DNA from 3 places in the Kitasatospora sp. NPDC004614 genome. Region 2 is predicted to be linked to each of the others. Evidence: predicted binding sites of a transcription regulator. Region 2 holds the regulator's gene; each other region holds the start of a gene.
What was found. The regulator HrcA, encoded in region 2, represses chaperone genes, less so after heat shock. The targets are predictions, from matches to a motif close to TTNGCACTCNGNNNNNCNGAGTGCNAA.
Positions count from the first base shown of each region.

Region 1 (4,317 bases), on a different contig from region 2:
CCCACTCGTTCAAGGACCGGGTGGTGGCCTGCGCGATCGAGGCCGCCCGCGCCTTCGGGTTCACCACGCTGTCCTGCTCGTCCACCGGCAACCTGGCGGGCGCGGTGGGCGCCGCCGCGGCCCGGGCCGGCTTCAAGTCCTGTGTGTTCATCCCGCACGACCTGGAGCAGGGCAAGGTCGTGATGGCCGGGGTGTACGGCGGCGAGCTGGTCGGCATCGACGGCAACTACGACGACGTGAACCGGTTCTGCTCGGAGCTGATCGGCGACCCGGCCGGCGAGGGCTGGGGCTTCGTCAACGTCAACCTGCGCCCGTACTACGGCGAGGGCTCCAAGACCCTGGCGTACGAGATCTGCGAGCAGCTCGGCTGGCGGCTGCCCGAGCAGATCGTCATCCCGATCGCCTCCGGCTCCCAGCTCACCAAGATCGACAAGGGGCTTCAGGAGCTGATCAAGCTCGGCCTGGTCGAGGACCGCCCCTACAAGATCTTCGGCGCCCAGGCCGAGGGCTGCTCCCCGGTCTCCGCCGCCTTCAAGGCCGGCCGCGACGTGATCAAGCCGGTCAAGCCGGACACCATCGCCAAGTCGCTGGCGATCGGCAACCCCGCCGACGGCCCGTACGTGCTCGACATCGCCCGCCGCACCGGCGGCGCGGTCGAGGACGTCACCGACGCGCAGGTGGTCGAGGCGATCAAGCTGCTGGCCCGCACCGAGGGCATCTTCGCCGAGACCGCGGGCGGCGTCACCGTCGGCGTGCTGAAGAAGCTGGTCGAGACCGGGCAGCTCGACCCGAGCAAGGAGACCGTCGCGATCAACACCGGCGACGGCCTGAAGACCCTCGACGCGGTCGCCGACTCCGGCATGACCGCAGTGATCCGCCCGACGCTGGAGTCCTTCCGCGCCGCCGGTCTCGTCTCCGCCTGATCCCCCCACGACTTTCTTCTAGGAGCACCCCCATGAGCGCCACCGTCCGCATCCCCACCATCCTCCGCACCTACACCGGCGGCGCCGCCGAGGTGACCGCCGAGGGCGCCACCCTGGCAGCCGTCATCGCCGACCTGGAGGCGAACCACACCGGCATCGCCGCCCGCCTGCTGGACGACACCGGTAAGCTGCGCCGCTTCGTGAACGTGTACGTCAACGACGACGACGTGCGCTTCGCCGAGGGCCTGGAGACCGAGATCAAGGACGGCGCCTCGGTGTCGATCATTCCGGCGGTGGCCGGCGGCTGCTGAGGCAGCTCCGGGCGGCCGGTGGGGCCGCCCCGCGTATTCGTTCCGCCGCCGTCGGGCGCGGGCTCGGAATTCGATTTCCGAGCCGCCCGGCGGCGGCTTCGCACATCGGCCGGGCGCGCGGGCAGCCGTGATTCCGACCTGGCGGGTCGCTGGAATTCCCGCGTTCGCGGGGGAGTAGAGTGCCGGTGGAGCCGTTCCCCGCCACGGCCCGTTCCAATCCTCGATTTTTCCCGCACCGCACCTCGCGCCGGCCCCGTCCCGTCCCGCGCTCTGAGACATGCGCCGGACCGTTCACCGCCCGACCTGTCAGGCCGCCGTCAGAATTCTTTCGACGATTTGCGGCGACACGTCCGTTATGTCCGGTGGCAATTGTCGGGCCATATACCTTTCGACCCGTCATATCCGGTGTGGGGTACGGACTTTCCGTGAAATTAGGGCCTGTTGCAGAGGGCGCATATCCGGATACATTCAGCCGCGACACGAGGCTGCGCCGTGCGGGGGGGAGTCCCCACAGGCCGGCCTTCCAGACCTCCGGGTCCGCGTCCCGCGGATCTCTGAAGGGCCAGCACAGCACAAGGGGAGTTCGGAATGGCTCAGGGCACCGTCAAGTGGTTCAACGCCGAGAAGGGCTACGGCTTCATCGCGGTCGACGGTGGAGCGGACGTGTTCGTCCACTACAGCGCGATCCAGATGGACGGCTACCGCACCCTGGAAGAGGGCCAGCGGGTCGAGTTCGAGATCTCGCAGGGGCAGAAGGGTCCGCAGGCCGACATGGTCCGCGCCGCGGGCGCCTGACGGCCCGGTAGACCGCACACACCACAGCTATGACCCGGCAGGTCCGGCCCCGGCGCGACGCGTCCGGGTCCGGGCCTGTCGGCGTTCCCGGGCCTGCCTGCGGGTTTCCCGGGAGGGGCGTCGGAGCGCGGCGAATGGGCTTGCACTCGACACCCCCGAGTGCTAATCATTGGCGTTAGCACTCACAGCGTGAGAGTGACAACGGACCGGGCCGGTGAGGCCCCGGAAGCGGTAGGGGACGAGACCCCCGCTCTCCTGGGCCGTCCGTCGCGGGCACCCCCTTGGTCCGAGCAGTCGACCGTGTCCCGGAGGACCACTTCTAATGGCCAAGATCATCGCCTTTGACGAGGAAGCCCGCCGCGGCCTTGAGCGTGGCATGAACCAGCTTGCCGACGCCGTGAAGGTCACGCTCGGCCCCAAGGGTCGCAACGTCGTTCTGGAGAAGAAGTGGGGCGCCCCCACCATCACCAACGACGGTGTCTCCATCGCCAAGGAGATCGAGCTCGAGGACCCGTACGAGAAGATCGGCGCCGAGCTCGTCAAGGAGGTCGCCAAGAAGACCGACGACGTCGCGGGTGACGGCACCACCACCGCCACCGTGCTGGCCCAGGCGCTCGTCCGCGAGGGTCTGCGCAACGTCGCCGCCGGCGCCAACCCGATGGCCCTGAAGCGCGGTATCGAGAAGGCCGTCGCCGCCGTCTCCGACCAGCTGCTGGCCCAGGCCAAGGACGTGGAGACCAAGGAGCAGATCGCTTCCACCGCCTCCATCTCGGCCGCCGACACCCAGATCGGCGAGCTCATCGCCGAGGCCATGGACAAGGTCGGCAAGGAAGGCGTCATCACCGTCGAGGAGAGCAACACCTTCGGCCTGGAGCTCGAGCTCACCGAGGGCATGCGCTTCGACAAGGGCTACATCTCCGCCTACTTCGCCACCGACCTGGAGCGCATGGAGACGAGCTTCGAGGACCCGTACATCCTCATCGCCAACTCCAAGATCTCCTCGGTCAAGGACCTGCTCCCGCTGCTGGAGAAGGTCATGCAGAGCGGCAAGCCGCTCGTCATCATCGCCGAGGACGTCGAGGGCGAGGCCCTGTCGACCCTGGTCGTGAACAAGATCCGCGGCACCTTCAAGTCCGTCGCCGTCAAGGCCCCGGGCTTCGGCGACCGCCGCAAGGCCATGCTGGGCGACATCGCCATCCTGACCGGCGGCACCGTGATCTCCGAGGAGGTCGGCCTCAAGCTCGAGAACGCCGGCGTCGACCTGCTGGGCACCGCCCGCAAGGTCGTCATCACCAAGGACGAGACCACCATCGTCGACGGTGGCGGCGACAGCGACCAGGTTGCCGGTCGCGTCAACCAGATCCGCGCCGAGATCGAGAACTCCGACTCGGACTACGACCGCGAGAAGCTCCAGGAGCGCCTCGCCAAGCTGGCCGGCGGCGTGGCCGTCATCAAGGCCGGCGCGGCCACCGAGGTCGAGCTCAAGGAGCGCAAGCACCGCATCGAGGACGCGGTGCGCAACGCCAAGGCCGCCGTCGAGGAGGGCATCGTCGCCGGTGGTGGCGTCGCCCTGCTGCAGGCCGGTGTCGCGTTCGAGAAGCTGGAGCTGGACGGCGACGAGGCCACCGGTGCCAACATCGTCCGCGTGGCGCTCGAGGCCCCGATCAAGCAGATCGCCACCAACGCCGGCCTCGAGGGCGGCGTCGTGGTCGAGAAGGTTCGCAACCTGCCCGCCGGCCACGGCCTGAACGCCGCGACCAACGAGTACGTCGACCTGATCGCCTCCGGCATCATCGACCCCGCCAAGGTCACCCGCTCCGCCCTGCAGAACGCCGCCTCCATCGCGGCGCTGTTCCTCACCACCGAGGCCGTCATCGCCGACAAGCCGGAGAAGGCCTCCGCGGCCGCCGGCGGCGGCATGCCGGGCGGTGACATGGACTTCTGATCCGACCTCACCGGTTGGATCGGTCAGTCTCACGCCGTGAGGGCGGTCTCCTTCGGGAGGCCGCCCTTGCGGCGTTTCCGGGTCGTGGCGGCGGTTTGGGACAATGGGCGGATGTCCAGCAACGAGAAGATCGAAGCCGCCCTGCACAGCGCCCGCGCGCTGATCCTCGCCGACCTCACCGCGCGGGACGTCGCCGACGCCGCGATCGTCTCGCTGGTCGAGGACGCCGTCACCCACCGCCGCTGGTGGCTCGAACAGTGGCCGGACGGCTGCGAGTTCGTGCTCGGGCTGATCGCGCAGGACGTGCAGGACGCGCTGCTGGAGTCGTACGGGCGGTGGCCGT
Region 1 is NZ_JBIALR010000014.1:133,287-137,603, reverse strand. It holds gene thrC (threonine synthase) at 1-923, shown strand, start outside; gene ACFYST_RS25965 (MoaD/ThiS family protein) at 956-1,234, shown strand; gene ACFYST_RS25960 (cold-shock protein) at 1,823-2,029, shown strand; gene groL (chaperonin GroEL) at 2,352-3,974, shown strand; gene ACFYST_RS25950 (hypothetical protein) at 4,086-4,317, shown strand, end outside.
Region 1: groL (chaperonin GroEL) is a predicted target of HrcA. The motif match lies at 2,169-2,195, and genes of this name have one in related genera.

Region 2 (4,317 bases):
CCGGGTCGAGCTTGGTGGGCGTCTGCACCTCGACGTGCACTATCAGGTCGCCCCGGCCGCCACCGCGCAGGTGGGTGATGCCGCGGCCGTGCAGCGGGATCGACTGGCCGGACTGGGTGCCGGGCCGGATGTCGACCTCTTCCAGGCCGTCCAGGGTCTGCAGCGGCACCTGGGTGCCGAGTGCGGCGGCCGTCATCGGGATGGTGACGGTGCAGTGCAGGTCGTCACCGCGGCGCTGGAAGACGGCGTGGCTGGTCTCGGCGATCTCCACGTACAGGTCGCCGGCGGGGCCGCCGCCGGGGCCGACCTCGCCCTCGCCGGCCAGCTGGATCCGGGTGCCGTTGTCGACACCGGCGGGGATCTTCACCGTGAGGGTGCGGCGGGCGCGGACCCGGCCGTCGCCCGCGCACTCGGGGCACGGGGTCGGAACGACGGTGCCGAAGCCCTGGCACTGCGGGCAGGGCCGGGAGGTCATGACCTGGCCCAGGAAGGACCGGGTGACCTGGGAGACCTCGCCCTTGCCGCGACACATGTCACAGGTCTGCGCGGAGGTACCCGGCGCGGCGCCCTCGCCGTTACAGGTGGTGCAGGTGACGGCGGTGTCGACCTGGAGTTCCTTGGTGGTGCCGAACGCGGCCTCCTCCAGGGTGATCTCCAGTCGGATCATCGCGTCCTGCCCGCGGCGGGTGCGCGAACGCGGGCCGCGCTGGCCGGTCGCGGCGCCGAAGAAGGCGTCCATGATGTCGGAGAAGCCGAAGCCGGCCGCTCCGGCCCCGAAACCGCCCGCACCACCGCCGTTCGGCGACAGCGGGTCGCCGCCGAGGTCGTACACCTGACGCTTCTGCGGATCGGAGAGCACCTCGTAGGCGGCGTTGATCTCCTTGAACCGCTCCTGCGTCTTCGGGTCCGGGTTGACGTCCGGGTGCAGTTCACGGGCGAGGCGCCGAAACGCCTTCTTGATCTCGTCCTGCCCCGCGTCGCGTCGGACGCCGAGTACCGCGTAGTAGTCCGTGGCCACCAAATGCTCCGGTTTGTTCCGCCTCTAGAAGTGCTTGCGAGAACTGCGTGACGGTCTCACGCAGCCTTGTTATGACTCGTCCAGGATCTGGCCGACGTATCGCGCCACCGCTCGCACCGCCCCCATTGTGCCCGGGTAATCCATCCGGGTCGGACCGATCACACCCAGCTTTGCCACGCTCTGGTCGCCCGAACCGTAACCGACGGAGACCACCGACGTGGAATTCAGGCCTTCATAGGCGTTCTCGTGGCCGATCCGGACCGTCATCGCCGAGTCCCCGGTCTCACCCAGCAGGCGCAGCAGCACCACCTGCTCCTCCAGTGCCTCGAGCACCGGACGGATGGAGAGCGGGAAGTCGTGGTTGAACCGGGTCAGGTTGGCGGTGCCCGCCAGCATGATCCGTTCCTCGTTCTGTTCGGCGAGCGTTTCGAACAGCACGGTCAGCACGGTGCTGACCGAGGGCCGGTCGGCCGGTTCGAAACTGGCCGGCAGGTCCTCCAGGAGAGTCGGCACCTCGGGCAGCCGACAGCCGCCCGCCATGCCGTTCAGCCTGGCCCGCAGGTCTCCCAGCACGGTCTCGCCGACCGGGCCGGGGCAGTCCACCATCCGCTGCTCGACCCGGCCGGTGTTGGTGATCAGCACCAGCATCAGCTTGGTCGGGGTGAGCGAGACGAGTTCGATGTGCCGCACGGTGGAGCGGGTCAGCGACGGGTACTGGACCACCGCGACCTGCCGGGTCAGCTGCGCCAGCAGCCGCACCGTACGGGCCACCACGTCGTCCAGGTCGACCGCGCCCTCCAGGAAGTGCCGGATCGCCCGGCGCTCCGGGGGCGTCATCGGCTTCACCTCGGCGAGGCGGTCGACGAACAGCCGGTAGCCCTTGTCGGTGGGGATCCGGCCCGCGCTGGTGTGCGGCTGGTGGATGAACCCGTCGTCCTCCAGCGCGGCCATGTCGTTGCGCACCGTGGCCGGTGAGACGCCAAGGTTGTGGCGCTCCACCAGGGCCTTGGAGCCGACCGGCTCCTCGGTGCCCACGTAGTCCTGCACGATCGCGCGGAGCACGGCCAGCCGTCGCTCGTCCAACGGGCGCACGGACGGGCGCGTGTCGATCAGGCGGCCGTCGGGCTTGCCGTCGTCCGGCATGTGCACGCACCTCCGTCGTCGTCCGTTGAACCGGTGGTCGATCCTCTCTGGCACTCAACTGGGCAGAGTGCCAGAACCGTATCTGCCAGTGTACGGCCCGGGCCTGATGGCAGGAACGGTCCGCCGACGTGATCCTCGACCGAAAACCGCGCCAATCGACTCCCGCGGGCCGACGCGACCGCATTCCCATCGGATTCCCATCGTTTCGGATGGTGCCTGCGGGCCCCGCCGGTGGCAGCATCGAAGGCGAAGACGGCGAAGGAGGAGCAGCGATGTCGGCCTCACGGCAGCACTCCCGGTTCACCCCCGACCGCGGCCTGACCGGCCGGATGGTCACCACCATGTTCTTGATCGGCCTGCTCTATGTCGGCTTCACCGGGTTGCTGATCGTGCTGCTGCGCGGTGCCTGGCCCCTGGTGGTGCTGATCTCCGGCGGCCTGTTCGTCGCCCAGTTCTGGTTCTCCGACAAGATCACCGAACGGGCGATGGGCGCCCACCCGGTCTCCCCCGAGGAGTTCCCGCAGCTGCACGGCGCGGTCGACCGGCTGTGCGCACTCGCCGACATGCCCAAGCCGCGCGTCGCGGTCGCCCACAACGACATGCCCAACGCCTTCGCCACCGGCCGCAACCCGGACAACGCGGTGATCTGCGTGACCACCGGCCTGCTGCGCCGGCTGGAACCGGAGGAACTGGAGGGCGTCCTCGCCCACGAGCTCTCGCACGTCGCGCACCGCGACGTCGCGGTGATGACGGTGGCCGGATTCCTCGGCGTGCTGGCCGGCGCGATGACCCGGATCGCGCTGTACGGCGGAATGATGGGCGGCGGCAACCGGAACAGCAACGACTCCAACGCCGCGATCGCGATGATCATCGTCCCGCTGGTCTCGATGGTGGTGTACGCGATCAGCTTCCTGCTCACCCGGCTGCTCTCCCGCTACCGCGAGCTCGCCGCCGACCGGGCCGCCGCCCAGCTGACCGGGCGCCCCAGCGCACTGGCCTCCGCGCTGACCAAGGTGACCGGGCAGATCGCCGCCATCCCGACCGAGGACCTGCGCAAGGCCCAGCCGTACAACGCCTTCTACTTCGCGCCCGCGCTGAGCGCCAAGGAGACCGCCGCGCAGCTGTTCTCCACCCACCCGTCGCTGGAGCAGCGGCTGGCACAGCTGTCGAAGATCTCCTCCCAGCTCGGGCAGTGACCGCCTTGCCCGGGCAGTGACCGCCTTCCACCCTTGATCAAGGAGCTCGCCCCGTGGGATTCCTGGACGCCCTGTTCGGCCGCAGCAAGCCCGTGAAGCCGGACCTCGACCAGCTGTTCGGCATCCCGTCGGCCGCGCTCACCCTGCAGGCCGCCACCGGCTTCCTCCCCACCGGCCTCGGCTCGGTGTGCTTCGCCGCCGTCGAGGGCGGCGCCTTCGCCGAGGTCCAGTCCCAGGTCCGGGCCCTGCTCGACGCGGACACCGAACGCGGCGGCACCCCCGTCGAAGCCTCCCGCGACGACTACGGCTACTCCTGGCTGCTCGCCCGCCACACCCCCGACGAACTCCCCGACCTGGTCAACGACCTGCACGCGGTCAACAGCGAGCTGGAGGCCAACGGCTTCGGCCCGCAACTGCTCTGCTCGATCGTCGCCTTCCGCGACCGCGAGGGCCGCTCGCTGGGCCTGGTCTACCTGTACAAGCGCGGCACCTTCTACCCGATGTGCAAGCTCCCCGGCCAGGAGAAGCGCAACAACCCCCTGGAGATCGAGATCTCCAACCTGCTCCGCAACGACCTGCGCATCGAGTCCGATCTCTCCCGCTGGTTCCCGGTCTGGGGCGCCCCGGGCCTGGACGACTGAGGCTCCGCCCCAGGGTGATCGTCCGTGACCGACTGGACCGCCCTGCCCGACCGTGATCCGTCCGAGGCCGAGCTGGCCGCCGTCCGCGAGGCGCTGCGCTCGCCCGACCCGGTGGAGCGCGACGAGCGCGCGTACTCCCGGCTGGCCGACTGGATACCCGGGCTGGCCGAGGAACGCCGGCTGGCGCTCGGCGACGCGATGGCGGACCGCTTCGGGGACCCCGAGATCCAGGCCCGGACGTTCGCGCCGCTGGTCCTGGGCCGCATCGTGCGAACCGGCAGCCTGCGCGCCGAGTGGCTCGCCGCGTTCGCCCGCTGGT
Region 2 is NZ_JBIALR010000003.1:465,410-469,726, forward strand. It holds gene dnaJ (molecular chaperone DnaJ) at 1-1,018, opposite strand, end outside; gene hrcA (heat-inducible transcriptional repressor HrcA) at 1,088-2,161, opposite strand; gene htpX (zinc metalloprotease HtpX) at 2,434-3,357, shown strand; gene ACFYST_RS11585 (hypothetical protein) at 3,411-3,998, shown strand; gene ACFYST_RS11590 (DUF2785 domain-containing protein) at 4,023-4,317, shown strand, end outside.

Region 3 (4,317 bases), on a different contig from region 2:
GGCCAGCCATGCACCGTCCGCACTCGACCACCATCGTCCAGCCCCACCCGCCTCCGCCCACGCGAAAGGGGCGCGAGGAACCGGCGGTCCCAGCCTCGCACTACGAGAGTGCATGGCCGGTCGCGCAGTTCCTCGCGCCCCTGGGGCTGCTGCCCCTAACGCCTAGCTGTCAGCAGACGCTCAGTGGCTGTGGCCGTGCCCACCGTGCGAGTGGCCGTGGCCCGCGGCCTCTTCCTCTTCCTTCTTCTCGACCACGAGGGTCTCGGTGGTGAGGAGGAGGGAGGCGATGGAGGCGGCGTTCTCCAGGGCGGAGCGGGTGACCTTGACCGGGTCGATGACGCCGGCCTTGACCAGGTCGCCGTACTCGCCGGTGGCGGCGTTGTAGCCCTGGCCCGGCTCGAGCTCGGAGACCTTGGAGGTGATGACGTAGCCCTCGAGGCCGGCGTTCTGGGCGATCCAGCGCAGCGGCTCGACCAGGGCGCGGCGGACCACGGCGACACCGGTGGCCTCGTCGCCGGACAGGCCGAGGCCGTCCTCCAGGACCTTCGCGGCGTGCACCAGCGAGGCGCCACCACCGGCGACGATGCCCTCCTCGACCGCGGCGCGGGTCGCGGAGATGGCGTCCTCCAGGCGGTGCTTGCGCTCCTTGAGCTCGACCTCGGTGGCCGCGCCGACCTTGATCACGCAGACGCCACCGGCCAGCTTGGCCAGGCGCTCCTGCAGCTTCTCGCGGTCCCAGTCGGAGTCGGTGTTGGCGATCTCGGCCTTGATCTGGGCCACGCGGCCGGCGACCTCGGAGGAGTCACCGGCGCCGTCGACGACGATGGTCTCGTCCTTGGTGACGGTGATGCGGCGGGCGGAGCCCAGCACGTCCAGGCCGACCTGGTCGAGCTTGAGGCCGACCTCCTCGGAGATGACCTGGCCACCGGTCAGGGTGGCGATGTCGCCGAGGATGGCCTTGCGGCGGTCACCGAAGCCGGGGGCCTTGACCGCGACCGCGTTGAAGGTGCCGCGGATCTTGTTGACCACCAGGGTGGACAGCGCCTCGCCGTCGACGTCCTCGGCGATGATCAGCAGCGGGCGGGAGCCGCCGGCCTGCAGGACCTTCTCCAGCAGCGGCAGGAGCTCCTGGATCGAGGAGATCTTGCCCTGGTTGATCAGGATGTACGGGTCCTCCAGGACGGCTTCCTGGCGCTCCGCGTCGGTGACGAAGTACGGCGACAGGTAGCCCTTGTCGAACTGCATGCCCTCGGTGAACTCGAGCTCGACGCCGAAGGTGTTCGACTCCTCGACGGTGATGACACCGTCCTTGCCGACCTTGTCGATCGCCTCGGCGATCAGCTCGCCGACCTGGGTGTCCTGCGCGGAGAGGGAGGCGACGGCGGCGATGTCGTCCTTGCCCTCGATCTCGCGGGCGACCGACAGCAGGTGCTCGGAGACGGCGGCGACAGCCTTGTCGATGCCCTTCTTCAGGGCGGCCGGGCCGGCGCCGGCGGCGACGTTGCGCAGACCCTCGTTGACCAGGGCCTGGGCCAGCACGGTGGCGGTGGTGGTGCCGTCACCCGCGACGTCGTTGGTCTTGGTGGCGACCTCCTTGACCAGCTGCGCGCCGAGGTTCTCGTACGGGTCGTCGAGCTCGACCTCGCGGGCGATGGTCACACCGTCGTTGGTGATGGTGGGGGCGCCGAACTTCTTGTCGATGACGACGTTGCGGCCCTTGGGGCCGATGGTCACCTTGACGGTGTCGGCCAGCTTGTTGACGCCGCGCTCCAGCGAGCGGCGGGCATCCTCGTTGAACTGCAGGGTCTTCGCCATGATCCCGTTTCCTCAGGGTGTGGTCTGCGTACGTGGAGCAACAACCGCGCCCCGGGCCCCTGTCAGTGCTGACACGGATCCGGGGCGGGCTGGGGACGTCTTACTTCTCGATGATGGCGAGAACGTCGCGAGCCGAGAGGACGAGGTACTCCTCGCCCTGGTACTTCACCTCGGTGCCGCCGTACTTCGAGTACAGGACGATGTCACCGACGGCGACGTCGAGCGGCAGACGCTGGCCGTCCTCGAAGCGGCCCGGGCCGACAGCCAGGACGACACCCTCCTGGGGCTTCTCCTTGGCAGTGTCCGGGATCACCAGGCCGGAGGCGGTGGTGGTCTCGGCGTCGAGCGGCTGGACCACAATGCGGTCCTCGAGCGGCTTGATGGCAACCTTGCTGCTGGTGGTCACGTCCGAGCTCCCCTTCGGAGATTACGGGGTTGTCTATCAGGTAGGTGGGCGAGGGTGCGCAGCTGCCGTCGCGGGGGTCAGGCACGCATCTTCGCGTTAGCACTCCCCCTGGGGGGAGTGCCAGGAACGACCTTAGGTCGCCGTTAGCACTCAGTCAACCAGAGTGCCAATGACGCCGTGTCGGATGTCGGCACCACACCCCCCGATTGAGTGCCGGTACTCAGGCGGCGGCGCCGGCCCGGGCGCCAGGATCGGCGCATGACGAAGACTCGACGCCCCGCAGGGCAGGACGCGTTCCACGCGGTGTGGATGGTGGCCGCGGAAGTGCCGCTGCTGGCCATGCTGCCGGGCATGCTGACCTGGGCGAGGTTCAGCTACGTGTGGGTCGCCGACCCTTCGGTCTTCGGCCCGCTGGGGCAGGTGCTCGGGGCGTTCTCGCTGATGCTGGCCGCGTCGGGACTGCTGCTCGCGCTCATGGTGCTGGCGACCGGCCTGGTGCTGCCGGCCCGCCGGGGACTGCGGATCGCACCGCTGGCGCTGCTGACGGTGGGGCCGCTGCTGGCGGTGGCGGCGCACTCGGTGCTGCGCCTCTGATCCTTCCGGGTTGTGCACGGGCGCTCAGGCGACGGCGCCGACTCCAGGTTCGGCATCGGCACATGACGAAGACCGTCCGCACGGCGGGATGTACGGCATGCGCTCCGGTTGACGGCGCTGGCAGCGATCGCGCTGCGGGTGATCACGGGGTGAGCGGGGCGGGGACAATGGTGGTGTGGAGATCGAGTCGTTCCGGGCGCTGCTGACCGAGCAGGGGCAGGCGCTGCTGGCGGAGTTGCGGGAGTTCACGGCGGACCAGGAGCTGGCGCTGGCGACCCGGCTGCGGCGGGATTACCCAGCGGAGCTGGTGCGGGCCGCGTTCGAGCAGGCGCGGTTGCGGCAGCGGGCGGAGGCGAAGTTCGGGGCGGACGCCCGGTCGATGTACTTCACCCAGAACGGGGTGGAGCAGGCGACCCGGCGCAGTGTGGCCGAGTGGCGGGCGGGTCGGTTCGCGGCGCTCGGGGTGAAGCGGTTGGCGGACCTGTGCTGCGGGATCGGCGGGGACGCGATCGCGCTGGCCCGGGCCGGGATCGCGGTGCTGGCGGTGGACCGCGACGAGCTGACCTGCGAGGTGGCGCGGGCGAACGCGGCGGCGCTGGGCGTGGCGGAGCTGGTGGAGGTGCGCTGCGCGGACGTCGCGGACATCGACACGGACGGCTTCGACGCGGTGTTCACCGACCCGGCGCGGCGCACCTCGCGCGGGCGGGTATTCGATCCGGAGGCGTATTCGCCGCCGCTGTCCTGGGCGGTGGAGGCCGCCCGGCGCACCCCGTTCGGCGCGTTGAAGGTGGCGCCGGGGATCCCGCACGAGCTGGTGCCGGAGGGCGCCGAGGCGGAGTGGGTGTCGGACCGGGGCGAGGTGAAGGAGGCGGTGCTGTGGTTCGGCACCGGGGCCGCCGAGCCGTACCGGGCGACGGTGCTGCCGGGCCCGCACTCGCTGGCCGGCGGCGCGCTGCCGGATCCGCCGGTGGGCGAGGTCGGCCGGTACCTGTACGAGCCGGACGGCGCGGTGATCCGGGGCCGGATGGTCGCCGAGGTGGTGCGGCTGACGAACGGCCGGCTGCTCGACCCGATGATCGCGTACGTCACCTCGGACGAGCTGCACCCGACGCCGTACGCGCACGCCTACGAGCTGTCCGACGTACTGCCGTACAACGTCAAGAAGTTGAAGGCGCTGGTGAAGGAGCGCCGGATCGGCACCGTGGTGATCAAGAAGCGCGGGGCGTCGGTGGTGCCGGAGGAGCTGCGGCGGCAGCTGAAGCCGTCCGGGCCGAACTCGGTGACGGTGATCGTCGCCCGTACCGAGGCCGGCCCGGTGATGATGCTGGGTCAGCCGACGGGCTTGGCGATGTAGTCGTCGAGGCGGGCGACCGCGAAGCCCTGTTCCTGGATGCGGGCGAGCATCTCGCCGAACATCGAGGTCATGCTCTCGCCCTTGAGCTCGGACGGGCCGCGGAAGTGGGCGAGGATGATGTCGCCGTTCTTCAGCTTCTTGTCGGCGG
Region 3 is NZ_JBIALR010000015.1:108,966-113,282, reverse strand. It holds gene groL (chaperonin GroEL) at 181-1,815, opposite strand; gene groES (co-chaperone GroES) at 1,916-2,221, opposite strand; gene ACFYST_RS26955 (hypothetical protein) at 2,480-2,815, shown strand; gene ACFYST_RS26950 (methyltransferase domain-containing protein) at 2,991-4,169, shown strand; gene ACFYST_RS26945 (polysaccharide deacetylase family protein) at 4,145-4,317, opposite strand, start outside.
Region 3: groES (co-chaperone GroES) is a predicted target of HrcA. The motif match lies at 2,365-2,391, and genes of this name have one in related genera.